One region of the Microvirgula aerodenitrificans DSM 15089 genome, then DNA from elsewhere that is predicted to be linked to it. Evidence: predicted binding sites of a transcription regulator. Region 1 holds the regulator's gene; each other region holds the start of a gene.

Region 1 (4,490 bases):
GGAAGGACGCGAGACCGGGCTGGCCACGTCAAGCCCGGCCGTGTCCAGACTGGCTGCTTCGTCCACGTTCAGCGTGCCGCCGCGATCGACCCGGACGACAGTCGGGGTATGGGGGAAGGTACCGTGGACGCGGATGGTACCTTTCAGCACGACGGTCGTGCCATCGAAGGCGGTGATGGCATCCTGTTCGCTGGAAATGCTGCGGTCGTCGGCAATGACTTCCGGCTGGCTTCCGGGCCTGTCACCGGGCCTGTCACCGGGCTTGTCGTCAGGTTTGTCGCCAGGTTTGGAGGGGCGCTGTGGATCAGGCCCACCCGCGGGAGGAGGGGTACGAGGGCGGCTCGACACCTTGTGGGTGCTGTCTGCGGGGGCCGCCGGGTTGGCCGTGTCCGGGAGAGGCATGGTGTCGACATGCGGCGTGGTGCCGCGGTCTCCACGGGCCGTGATGGCGATACCCGCTGCAGCCAGTCCCGCTACGGCGGCCATGCTGCCATAGCTGACCGGTGGGCGGGCACCCGGTGACGGGGCGGGGCACGGGCCTGTGTATCCGGGCTCGGTCGCGTCGCACGGGGGGCTGTCGGTTTGTGGCGTGGCGTCCTGCCCGCGTGCCCTGACGGGGTCGCCGATCACGTCTGCCGCTTTGCTCAGGGGAGCGCAGCCCATCATGACGGCAATGCCCACGGTGCTGCCGATATGAAGGCCACTGGCATACAGGTATCGGCAGCGCCGGACCAGCCTCCGGCACTGGCGACCTGATACGGAAAGAAACGGGCAGTGCATATATCAGCCTCTTGCGTCTGAATGAAGAAACAAAAACGGCAAGGGTGATATTTAGAGTCAGCGGCTAACGGAATGAAATGAGGGAGTACTGCTTCTGGACAGGTTAATTCTGAATCTGTAATTGGAATTGCCCGGGCAGATAAAGCAGATACTTGTTGTCCGGTAAATAAAACGGATCGGTAAATACCGTTCGCTACAATGGCGGCAGGAAGCCGGGCCGTCTGCCGCCATTGTTCGCAGTTTATTGCACGGCGAGTTGCGCGCCGCGCCGCTGGGCGATGTCCTGCGACAGCTGGGCGACAGCAGTCGCATACAGCGTGCTCTTGTTGTAGCGGGTGATGGTGTAGAAGTTCTGCAAACCGAGCCAATACTGGGTGTTGCCGGCGGAAACTTCCAGCGGGAACACCACGCCGAGTACCGGGTCGGCGATGTCGGCGTCGATCTGCACCCCCATTTTCTTCAGTTCGCCAACGCTGTAGTGCAGGTTGAACTTGTCGGCCGCCAGTGTATCGGCAAGGCCGGCCGGCAGCGCTGCCGGCAGCAGGATGTCGGCACCATGCTGCCAGCCGTGCTGCTGCAGGTAGTTGGCGACCGAGCCGATGGCATCGGCCGGTGTGCTCCAGATATCGCGCTTGCCATCGCCGTTCAGGTCCACCGCCCATTTGCGGAAGCTGGACGGCATGAACTGCGGCATGCCCATCGCGCCGGCGTACGACCCCTTGAACGATGTCGGGTCACCGTTCTCGTCGCGTGCCAGGCGCAGGAAGGCGGATAGCTCGCCCTGGAAGTAGTCGGCGCGGCGCGGGTAGTTGAAGCCGATGGTGGCCAGCGCGTCGAGCACGCGGAAGCTGCCCATGTTGCGGCCATAGCCGGTCTCGATGCCGATGATGGCGACAATGACCGCCGGGTCGACCTGGTAGCGGTTCTCCGCCAGTTCCAGCCAGCTCGCGTTCTGTTGCCAGAAGGCGGCGCCTTCGCTGGCGAGCCGGGTGTTCACGTGGGCCGGGCGAAACTGGTACCACGGCCGGGCGGTGCTCGGGCGGTCGAGAATGCCGACGATGTTCGGCTTGATCACGGCCTGGCGCAGTGCGTCGGCCACTGCCGCGCGGTCGAGTCCCTGCTCTCTGGCCGTGCGCTCCACGAAGGCCTGGGCCTCGGGACGGGCGAGCAGCGCCTCGTCGGCGAAGGCGGGGGCGGCGAGCGCGAAGAGGGCGGGGAGCAGCAGACGTTTCATTACAGCATCCTGTCGGAATGGCGCCATCGGCGCCGGTCAAAGGGAATTCAGGAGTGGGACAGCGCGCCGGACACCAGCCGGGCGGTGATGTCGACGATCGGGATCACCCGTTCGTAGGCCATGCGTGTCGGGCCGATCACGCCCAGCGTGCCGACCAGCTGGCCATTGATCGAATACGGTGCGGTGACCACCGAACAGCCGTCCAGCGTGTGGACGCCGGATTCGTCGCCGATGAACAGCTGCACGCCCTGGGCGCCGCGGCTCTGGCTCAGCAGACGCAGCAGTTCGGTCTTGTGCTCGAACATGTCGAACAGCTGACGCAGCGAACCGAGGTCGCTGGTCAGTTCGTCGATGGTCAGCAGATTGCGTTCGCCACTGACCACGACCGTGTCGGCCTGGCTGTTCAGCGAGTTCTTGCCGGCATCGATGGCCGCACTCATCAGCCGGGCGATATGCCCCTGCAGCCGGGCCAGTTCGCTTTCCAGTTCGACAGTGATGGTGGCGAGCGACTGGCCGGCGTAGTGGCGATTGAGGAAATTGGCCGCCTCGGTCAGTTCGGATGCGGTGTAGTCGCGTTCGGTGAACAGCAAATGGTTCTGCACATCGCCAAGCTGGGTGACGATGATCAGCAGCACGCGGCGGTCGGACAGACGCAGGAATTCGATCTGGCGGAAGGCCATGTCGGCACGCTGCGGCGTGACCACCACGCTGGCGAAATGGGTCAGGTCGGACAGCAGTTGCGAGGCGGCGGCGACCAGCCGCGCCGGGCTGTCGGGGTGCAGCTCGTGTTCCATCTGCTGGCGGGCGATATGGTCGATCGGCTGGATGGTCAGCAGGTTGTCGACGAACACGCGATAACCCCTGGCGGTCGGTACCCGTCCGGCGGAGGTGTGCGGGCTGACGATCAGTCCCATCGACTCCAGGTCGGCCATGATGTTGCGGATGGTCGCCGGGCTGATGTCGAGACCGGAAATCTGGGTCAGCGTCCGCGAACCGACCGGCTGGCCGTCAGCGATATAGCGTTCGACAAGCGATTTGAGCAGGCGTTGCGCGCGTTCATTGAGCATGCAGGGATTTTACGCGACGGTGAGGGAATCGGGACAGGTCATTGTCAGGAAAGACCGGGAGAGATAGATTGCCCGCTCCATTCACGGCCACGGAGTCGACCTCATGAAGGTAGGCGCAATCATCATCGGCGACGAACTGTTGTCCGGCAAGCGGCAGGACAAGCATCTGCAGGCGCTGATCCGCATTCTGGCCGCACGCGGCATGCGGCTCCACTGGGCCGAGTATCTGGCGGACTCCCCGGAGGCCATTACCGCGACGCTCAAGCGCACGCTGGCAGGGGACGATCTGGTGTTCAGCTTTGGCGGCATCGGCGCCACGCCGGACGATTACACCCGGGCCTGCGCAGCGGCGGCGGCCGGCGTGGAGCTGGAAACGCATGCCGACGGCCGTGCGATTCTTGAGGCGCGTTTTGGCGAGGAGGCCTATCCGCACCGGATTCACATGGTCGATTTTCCGACCGGCAGCCGGCTGATTCCGAACCCGGTCAACCAGATTCCGGGCTTCAGCGTCGGCAATCATCACTTCGTGCCGGGGTTTCCGAGCATGGCATGGCCGATGATCGAGTGGGTGCTCGATACCCATTACCGGGGGCTGTTCAATGACGAACCGGATGTCGAGCACGGCTTTGTCGCCCTGCAGGCGCGCGAAGGCGACCTGATCGGGCTGATGGAGGAGATGGTCGCCCGCTACCCGGCGCTGCGCCTGTCGTGCCTGCCAAGCTTCGGCACCGCCGACCTGCCGCCGCATATCGAGTTCGGCCTGACCGGTGCGCCGGCGCTGGTCGATATCGGTGTCGGCGAGCTGCGCCGCGCGGTCGAGGCACGCGGCTACGAGACGCGGGACCGCAAACCGCGCTAGCCGGTTACTGGCCGTCCGGCGGCGGCAACAGGATGTCGAGCATCTGCTGTGCCAGCTGCTCGACGCTGAGGTCGCCGTCGCGCTTGTACCACTGCACGCTCCACTGCAGCGAGCCCAGCACCATGCGGCGCAGCAGGCGCGGGTCTTCGGCGCGGATCAGGCCGGCGGCGACGGCTTCTTCCAGCGCCGACTGCCACAGGTCCTCGTAGCGGTCGCGCAGCACGATCAGGCCCGGTTTCTGTTCCGGCGACACGCTGCGCCACTCGTACAGCATCACTTCCAGTGCGGCCTGGTTTTCACCGAGCAGCGAGTGCAGGTGGACGTTGACCAGGGCTGCCACTTTTTCGCGCGGCGACGTGGCCGCCGCCAGTGCGGCGCGCAGCTGCTCGGTGGTGCTGGTGATGCCGAGCGCCATCACCGCGACCAGGATCTCTTCCTTGGTGCGGAAATGATAGAACAGACTGCCCGACTGGAGCCCGACGGCATTGCCGATATCACGGACTGTGGTGCGTTCGAAGCCGCGGTCGCGGAACAGACCGGCGGCGACGCG
Region 2 (4,490 bases), on a different contig from region 1:
CAAGAAGGTCAAGCGCGTCTGCAACAAGGCGCTGCCGGACGCGCCGCACGAAATCCTGCTGGTGCTGGATGCCAATATCGGCCAGAACGCCGTGCAGCAGGTCAAGGCCTTCGACGACGCGCTCGGCCTGACCGGCCTGATCCTGACCAAGCTGGACGGCACGGCCAAGGGTGGCGCCATTGCCGCCATCGCCCGCGAACGCCCGATCCCGATGTACTTTATCGGCGTTGGCGAAACCCTCGACGACTTGCGGCCGTTCTCGGCACGCGACTACGTCGACGCCCTGTTCGACTGAGCACGAGAGCCATGATCAAATTCGACCAAGTCACCAAGCGCTATCCCGGCAGTATCGACGCCATCAAGGGCCTGAGCTTCCAGATCGATCGCGGCGAGATGGTGTTTCTCGCCGGCCACTCCGGCGCCGGCAAGTCCACGCTGCTGAAGCTGATCTCCGGCATCGAGCGCGCGACGATGGGCAATGTGGTGGTCAACGGCCAGAACCTGTCCAAGCTGCGCGCCAGCCAGCTGCCGTACGTACGCCAGCATATCGGCGTGGTGTTCCAGGATCACAAGATCCTCTACGACCGCAGCGTGTTCGACAATGTGATGCTGCCGCTGGACATCATCGGCTTCGACCGTCGCGAATCGACCCGCCGCGTTCATGCGGCGCTGGACAAGGTCGGCCTGCTCGGCAAGGAAAAGACCAATCCGATCCGCCTGTCCGGTGGCGAGCAGCAGCGGCTGTGCATCGCCCGCGCCGTGGTCCACCGCCCCAGCATCCTGCTGGCCGACGAGCCGTCGGCCAACCTCGACCGCGCCTATGCGCTCGACATCATGGAACTGTTCAAGTCCTTCCACCAGGTCGGCGCCACCGTGGTCATTTCCGCCCACGACGAAACCCTGATGGCCGACTATGGCCGTCGCATCATCCGCCTGGCCCATGGAGCGTTCGCCGCATGAAACACTCGCTGATCCTGAACTGGCAGTCGGCCCGCCGCGCGCTGACCGGCTTTTTCCGCCAGCCGTTCGGCAATCTGCTGACGCTGTTGCTGCTCGCCGTGGCCCTGTCGCTGCCGCTCGGTCTGTACCAGACGGTCAAGGGCCTGTCGGCCTGGGCCGGCCAGCTGACCTCGGTCCCGCAAATGACGCTGTTCATGGAACTGTCGGCCGACACCGCCGACGTCAAGGCGGTCGAGGCGGCGCTGAAGCAGCATCCCGGCGTGGCCAGCATCGAGTTCGTCGGCCGCGATACGGCGCTGAAAGGGCTGCTGGCGCGCAACGGGCTGGACGGCATGCAGGACGGCCTCGGCGGCAATCCGCTGCCGGATGCGTTTATCGTGACGCCGAAGGACATGCCGGCCACGCAGCTTGAGCATCTGCAGCGCGAACTGTCCGGGCTGCCGCTGGTCGAACTGGCCCAGTTCGATGCGTCGTGGGCACACAAGCTGGACGCCATCCTGACCCTGGGCCGGCAACTGCTGCTCGGGCTCGGCATCGTGCTGGCGGTCGCGCTGGTGCTGGTGACCCACAACACCATCCGCCTGCAGGTTCTGGCGCGGCGCGACGAGATAGAAGTCGCCAAGCTGATTGGTGCGACCAACGGCTTTATCCGTCGTCCGTTCATGTATCACGCGCTGTGGCAGGGCATTTTCGCCGCGCTGATCGCCTGGGGGCTGTCGGCCGGTTTCGCCAGCATGGCCAGCCCGGCGCTGGGCCAGATCGCCACGCTGTACGGGTCGCAGGCCCGGCTGGCGCCACTCGATGCCGACGAGATCGCCATCCTGATCGCCGCCAGCGCGCTGCTGACCATGCTCGGCGCCCGCCTGGCGGTCAACCACCACCTGCGGCAGCTGACACCGCACTGAGATCCCGGCCGCCGACGATTAAGTCCGGGCTAAGCCCTGGTGGGCAGACTGGGTTTCCCGGGCAGGACGACAGCCGTCGACCTGCCCTGCTGGATTTTTGCGCTGGCCAATCATAGTCTTGAGCTATGTTGTCGATAAAAAATGACTGGCCGGCGAAACCGGATGCTTTTAGCAGTCTCCCGATGTGAGTGCTAGAATCGAGCGTTGAAGGAGGATATCCACTTGATGAATGCCACGATGAACCTGCCGGTACCGTCTGCCAATGGCAGCCTAGATCAGTACATTGCGGCCGTGAACAGCGTTCCGATGCTGACGCAAGAGGAAGAACTCGAACTCGCTACCCGCTTCCAGCAGGACGAAGACCTTGAAGCCGCGCGGCAACTGGTGCTGTCGCACCTGCGCGTGGTGGTCTCGATCTCGCGCGGCTACGCCGGCTATGGCCTGCCGCAGGCCGACCTGATCCAGGAAGGCAATATCGGCCTGATGAAAGCGGTCAAACGCTTCGAGCCGACCCGCGGCGTGCGCCTGTTCTCGTTCGCCGTCCACTGGATCAAGGCCGAAATACACGAATTCATCCTGCGCAACTGGCGCCTGGTGCGCATCGCGACCACCAAGCCGCAGCGCAAGCTGTTCTTCAATCTGCGCTCGATGAAGCAGGGCTTCTCGGCACTGTCGGACAAGGAAGCGCAGCGCATCGCCGACGACCTCGGCGTCAAGCCGGAAGAAGTCCGCGAAATGGAAACGCGGCTGTCCGGTCAGGACATCGCGCTGCTGGCCGATGATGGCGACGAAGACGGCTACGCGCCGATCGACTGGCTGGCCGACCACGAAAGCGAGCCGACGCGCGAAATCGAACGCAAGGCCTATGACCGCCTGCAGCGCGAAGGCATCGAGGAAGCCCTGGCCAGCCTCGACGCACGCAGCCGCCGCATCATCGAGGCGCGCTGGCTGCAGGACGATGGCGGCCTGACGCTGCACGACCTGGCGGGCGAATTCGGTGTGTCCGCCGAGCGCATCCGCCAGATCGAGGCCAAGGCACTGAAGAAGATGCAGATGACGATGGTTGCCGGCTGATCGCCGCCACATCAACGAAAAAGCCCGCACATTCGCGGGCTTTTTTCTTTCCACTCACTGCCATGGCAATCCGCTGACCCGGCTGAATATCTCACCGTCGCGGGGGGAGAAGAACACCAGCACGATGCGCTCGGGCTGGGCCATGCTCGCGCACCAGTCAGCCAGCACCCCGGCCACGACCTGTGCCGCATCGACATGCGGATAGCCGTAGATGCCGGTCGAGATGGCCGGGAAGGCAATGCTGGCGCACTCCAGTGCCGCCGCCCGTGCAAGCGCATTGCGGTAGCAGGCGGCCAGCAGCGCCGCTTCATCCCCGCCATGCCGGCCCCAGACCGGTCCGACCGTATGCAGCACATAGCGCGCCGGCAGCCGGCCCCCGGTCGTTTCCACCACCTGCCCGGTCGGCAGTCCGTCCGGCAGCACCGTCTCGCGCAGGCGCCGGCAATCGGCAAGGATGGCCGGCCCGCCGGCCCGGTGGATGGCGCCATCCACCCCGCCACCGCCCATCAGCCCCGAATTGGCGGCATTGACGATGACATCCACTTCAATCTGCGTCAGGTCACCCACGCAAATGCGGACCCGATCAGCCGGCAAACCGGCAGGTGTGATTTTGTCCATGGACTTGTCCGGCACCTCAAAAAACGTATAATAGCGCCTCGTTGGGCCGGTAGCTCAGTTGGGAGAGCGTAGCGTTCGCAATGCTAAGGTCGTGAGTTCGATCCTCATCCGGTCCACCAGAGAACACCCGATAAAAAACGCATTACACGGCAAAGTGTAATGCGTTTTTTATTTGCGGATGCAGCGCGCAGCAGGTGAAGGACTTTGGCGACACTTCCTCCCGATGGGGCTGGCCTGACGCCGCCTGCTCGCGTAGCATCCATGCCCCTTTCACGGCGACGTTCCCACCATGAATCTCTCACCCGCCCGCGCCTGCGGCATCGATTTCGGCACCTCGAACTCCACCGCCGGCTGGCTGCGTCCGGGCGTCGCCACGCTGCTGCCACTGGAAGACGGCAAGCCGACGCTGCCGTCGGCCGTGTTCTTCAACGCCGACGAAGACAGCATGAGCGTCGGCCGCGCGGCGATGGCGGAGTACATCGATGGCTATGAGGGCCGGCTGATGCGGGCACTGAAAAGCCTGCTCGGCAGCAGCCTGATAGACGGTCATACCGAGGTGCTCGGCCGCGCCCTGCCGTTCCGCGACCTGCTGGCGACCTTTATCGGTGAACTGAAGTCCCGCGCCGAGACCGCCGCCGGGCGACCGTTCGACCAGGCGGTCTTCGGCCGGCCGGTGTTTTTCGTCGACGAGAATCCGGAAGCGGACCAGCGCGCACAGGACACGCTGGAAGCCATCGCCCGCCAGGTCGGTTTCCGCGACGTCAGTTTCCAGTTCGAGCCAATCGGCGCCGCGCTGCACTATGAAACGACGCTGGCCCACGAGGAGCTGGTATTGATCGCCGATATCGGCGGTGGCACGGCCGACTTCTCGCTGGTGCGGCTGTCGCCGGAACGCTCGGCCCGTTCGGAACGGGCGGACGATCTGCTCGGCAA
Region 3 (4,490 bases), on a different contig from region 1:
GTCCGGCACTTCGGCGATCATGCAATCGGTGGTCAGCATCAGGCCGGCGATCGAGGCGGCGTGTTGCAGCGCGCTGCGGGTCACCTTGGTCGGATCGAGCACGCCCATTTCAACCACGTCACCGTATTCGCCGGTGGCGGCGTTGAAACCGAAGTTGCCCTTGCCTTCGTAGACCTTGCTCACCACCACGCTCGGCTCGTCGCCGGCGTTGGCGACGATCTGGCGCAGCGGAGCTTCGATCGCCTTCAGCACGATCTGGATACCGGCGTCCTGTTCGGCATTGCTGCCCTTCAGGTTGCTCAGGTTGCCACGGGCGCGCAGCAGGGCCACGCCGCCGCCAGGAACGATGCCTTCTTCAACGGCGGCACGGGTCGCGTGCAGCGCGTCTTCGACGCGGGCCTTCTTTTCCTTCATTTCGACTTCGGTCGCGGCACCGACCTTGATCACGGCCACGCCGCCGGCCAGCTTGGCCACGCGTTCCTGCAGCTTTTCGCGGTCGTAGTCGCTGGTCGCTTCTTCGATCTGCTTGCGGATCTGGTCGACACGCGCCTTGATGGCGGCTTCCTGGCCGGCACCGTCGATCAGCGTGGTGTTTTCCTTGCCGATTTCGACGCGCTTGGCCTGGCCCAGCTGTTCCAGCGTGGCCTTTTCCAGCGTCAGGCCGACTTCTTCGGCGATCACGGTGCCGCCGGTCAGGATGGCGATGTCTTCCAGCATGGCCTTGCGACGGTCGCCGAAGCCCGGTGCCTTGACGGCCACGGTCTTCAGGATGCCGCGGATGTTGTTGACCACCAGGGTAGCCAGCGCTTCACCATCGACGTCTTCAGCGATGATCAGCAGCGGACGGCCCGACTTGGCCACCTGTTCCAGCACCGGCAGCAGGTCGCGGATGTTCGAGATCTTCTTGTCGAACAGCAGCACGAACGGGTTGTCGAGCTGGGCGATCTGTTTTTCCGGCTGGTTGATGAAGTACGGGCTCAGGTAGCCGCGGTCGAACTGCATGCCTTCGACCACGTCGAGTTCGTCTTCCAGGCCCGAACCGTCTTCAACGGTGATCACGCCTTCCTTGCCGACCTTTTCCATCGCGGCGGCGATCTTTTCACCGATCACGCTGTCGCTGTTGGCCGAAATCGCGCCGACCTGGGCGATTTCCTTGCCGGTCGCGCACGGCTTGGAGATTTTTTTCAGTTCTTCAACGATGGCGATGACCGCCTTGTCGATGCCGCGCTTCAGGTCCATCGGGTTCATGCCGGCGGCAACGTACTTCATGCCTTCCTGCACGACGGCCTGGGCCAGCACGGTCGCGGTGGTGGTGCCGTCACCGGCAACGTCGTTGGTCTTGGAAGCCACTTCCTTGACCATTTGCGCGCCCATGTTTTCGAAGCGGTCCTTCAGTTCGATTTCCTTGGCGACCGACACACCGTCCTTGGTGATGGTCGGCGAGCCGAAGCTGCGCTCCAGCACCACATTGCGGCCCTTCGGGCCCAGGGTCACCTTGACGGCGTCAGCCAGCACGTTGACACCAATGACCATCTTGGCACGAGCGGAATCACCGAATTTTACGTCTTTTGCAGCCATGTTCTTTTACTCCAGGAAATTGGATCGGGACAACGGGACGGGACCGGGTCGATTACTCGACGATGCCCATCACGTCTTCTTCGCGCATCACCAGCAGCTCTTCGCCGTCAACCTTGACGGTCTGGCCGGCGTACTTGCCGAAGATGACCTTGTCGCCCTTCTTGAGCTCCAGCGGACGGCGTTCGCCGTTTTCCAGAATCTTGCCATTGCCGGCGGCGACGACTTCACCCATGTCCGGCTTTTCTGCCGCGTTGCCCGGCAACACGATGCCCGAAGCGGTTTTCTCTTCGGCTTCGAGGCGTTTGATCACAACACGGTCATGCAGGGGGCGGATTACCATGGAAAAACTCTCCTGTACTCGAGTAGTTATCTGAAACAATCAGAAAACACTAAAAAAATCAGCGATTTGGCACGAGCGACTGGCACTCGTCCGTTGCGAGTGCCAATGGTATGGGCGAGGAAAGGGCTTTTCAAGGGTTGGCGGGCAAAAAAATTGCGGCGAATGGCCGCCGCACTGCGCTACCAGCTCATGTGCATGACGAGTTCGGCACGGCGGGCACCGCCGTGGCCGCCCGGTGCGCCCTGCCAGTCCAGGCTGCCGCGCACGCTGGTTTGTTTGCCCAGCCGGATGTCCAGACCGGCCCCGGCATCGGCCAGCATGCCGCGCATGCCGGTCCGGAACGGAAGATAGCCGTTGCCGGAAGAGAAGGATGCGCCCGGCCTGGCGGCGGACTCCCGGCCCAGCCCGGCACGAACCCAGACCGATGACGACGGCGATGCCGCATGCTCGCCGAGCAGACCGACCCGGGTCTGCAGCGACTCCATCCCGCCGAAGCGGACCTGGGCCGCACCATCGGACGCCGCGTCCAGCCGGATGCGCTGGTAGCTCAGCCGGACCTGAGGCGTCAGCCGCCAGGACGGGTCGACCCGCAGCGGGAAGCCGGCCTCCAGTGACACTGCGCCGCCATGGCCGCGGCTGTGCAGCGGCCGCACCTGGGCGGAGACGGAACGCACGCGGTATTGACTGGCCTGGGCCACGGCATCGACATAGGCCCCGCTGTCGGCCTGCCAGTTCCAGTAGCCGCCCAGCGTGCGCCCGTCGAGCTGGTCATGGCCGGCACGACGACCGTCATCGTGATCGACGGTGGCGCTGGCCTGGCCGATGGCCAGATACAACCCGCCACGCAGCACCGAGCCGTCCCGCCCATGACGGAGCAGCAGGTCATGACCAGCCTGCAGTGCCTGCAACTCGCTCGCATACCGCGGCCCGTTCGCCAGTATGCCGCCGCCATCGTAGTGGCCCGCCTCGTTGATCGCCCGCCCCCAGGCCGCCGGCAACGGCCGGGTGGTGGCCAGATTCGTCGCCCGGACCTCGCGCGTCGCCAGCATCGTCTGGCCATAGGCCAGCGCCATGGCCGGCACGACGGCATACAGCGAGGTTTCACCGCGGTAGTCGGGTCTTTTGCCATCATCCGGCGTATCCGCCTCATCGCTGCGCTCCGAACGCAGATACCAGTTGTCCGCCGTACCGGCCCCCTGGCCGCCGCGATACAGGCGGTAGGCGTACGGACCGGCCAGTACCGGCGCGTCGAGCCGGAACGCCTGAGCCCCGGTTTGCCCCCCGTTGCCGGTTTCGATCAGCAGGATGCCATCGCCCCGGGTCTGGGCACCGGCACCACCGACATTGACTACCTGCAGTGCGGTCTCGCCACTGGCGCGACCGCCATCCAGCAGTACGCGGTCAGCCGGCGAATCATCGCCGTCCAGCCGGGCATGAACCCGCAGCCAGGCAGAGCCGGTGCCACGGTAGTCACCTTGCAGCACCAGCGCATTGCCGACACCGGCACCGCCGAGCAGGATGCCGCCCCGGTTGTCCAGCGCCCCGCGGATTTCCAGTCTGCCGGTCCCGGACAGCCGCGTCGCAGCGTCAGCCACCACCAGATAGCCGTCGTTGCCGACATCGCCGACCACGACGCCGTAGCCACCCAGCACCGCCCCGCCGGCAACCGTGACCGGGCCGCCGCCTCCCAGCGTCGCGGCGGCATTGTCCAGTAGCAGTCCGCCGCCCTCAATGCGGGTACCGCCACGGTGATCGAGCCCCTGCCCGGCCAGCACGACACCGCTGCCGCGCTTAACCAGTTCGCCGGCCCCGGTCAGCGCATTCAGCAGCCGTCCCTCACCGGCAACGTCGAGAAGCAGCACACCCTCATCCGTCACACTGGCGCTGCCGAGCTGTCGCGTGTCGGTCACGGTCAGCCGGCTGTCGGCATCGATGTCGAAGCGACCGGCAAAGCCGTCATTGGCGCCGGACAGCGTCAGGCCGCTCTGCACCAGTTGCACATCCCCCCGGCCATCCAGCGCATTGGACAGCACGCCATTTGCCGCGTCGAAGCGCAGCGTGCCATCGTTGAAAATGCCGCCGCGTCCCAGCCCGCCGACATCGTCCACGACTGCGCTGGCGCCTGCCGCGATCTGCGTCGTTACCGCCAGCGCAGGATTGGCACCCTCCAGCCGCAGCTCGCCACCGGTCAGGGTCAGCAGGCCGCTGCCGGACAGCGTGCCGGCCGCGATGCGGCCGCCATTGCCGATACTCAGCCCGCCGCCGTCGAACGCCACGCGCGACCCGGTCCGGGCTTCGAGGCGGCCCGAGCCCCAGGGCGGCAGTACCGACAGCTGGCCGCCGGACAGCTGCAGATCGCCATCAATCAGCAATTCCCCCACGCCCTGCACATGCCCGTTGGCTGCAACGGTCGCCCCGGCATCGATGCGCAGCTGCGAGGTCTGTCCGAGCACATTGTCGTTGCCCAGTACCAGTGTCTTGCCGGAGACCTGCGTGGTGCCGGTGTAAGTGTTGGCCGCATTGTTCAGGGTAATGCTGCCGGCAGCCTCGATCAGCAGATTGCCGCTGCCGG

The links. The regulator HrcA, encoded in region 1, represses chaperone genes, less so after heat shock. The targets are predictions, from matches to a motif close to ATTAGCACTCGNNNNNNNCGAGTGCTAAT.
Region 2: rpoH (RNA polymerase sigma factor RpoH) is a predicted target of HrcA. The motif match lies at 2,033-2,061, and genes of this name have one in related genera.
Region 3: groES (co-chaperone GroES) is a predicted target of HrcA. The motif match lies at 1,997-2,025, and genes of this name have one in related genera.

The regions. Positions count from the first base shown of each region.
Region 1 is NZ_JHVK01000035.1:14,514-19,003, reverse strand. It holds gene Q352_RS0116890 (autotransporter outer membrane beta-barrel domain-containing protein) at 1-486, opposite strand, end outside; gene mltB (lytic murein transglycosylase B) at 1,022-2,014, opposite strand; gene hrcA (heat-inducible transcriptional repressor HrcA) at 2,062-3,081, opposite strand; gene Q352_RS0116875 (competence/damage-inducible protein A) at 3,185-3,940, shown strand; gene Q352_RS0116870 (TetR/AcrR family transcriptional regulator) at 3,945-4,490, opposite strand, start outside.
Region 2 is NZ_JHVK01000004.1:5,434-9,923, forward strand. It holds gene ftsY (signal recognition particle-docking protein FtsY) at 1-295, shown strand, start outside; gene ftsE (cell division ATP-binding protein FtsE) at 307-960, shown strand; gene ftsX (permease-like cell division protein FtsX) at 957-1,865, shown strand; gene rpoH (RNA polymerase sigma factor RpoH) at 2,091-2,939, shown strand; gene Q352_RS0105480 (O-acetyl-ADP-ribose deacetylase) at 2,994-3,557, opposite strand; tRNA gene Q352_RS0105485 (tRNA-Ala) at 3,601-3,676, shown strand; gene Q352_RS0105490 (Hsp70 family protein) at 3,847-4,490, shown strand, end outside.
Region 3 is NZ_JHVK01000001.1:100,643-105,132, reverse strand. It holds gene groL (chaperonin GroEL) at 1-1,578, opposite strand, end outside; gene groES (co-chaperone GroES) at 1,631-1,918, opposite strand; gene Q352_RS0100495 (autotransporter outer membrane beta-barrel domain-containing protein) at 2,098-4,490, opposite strand, start outside.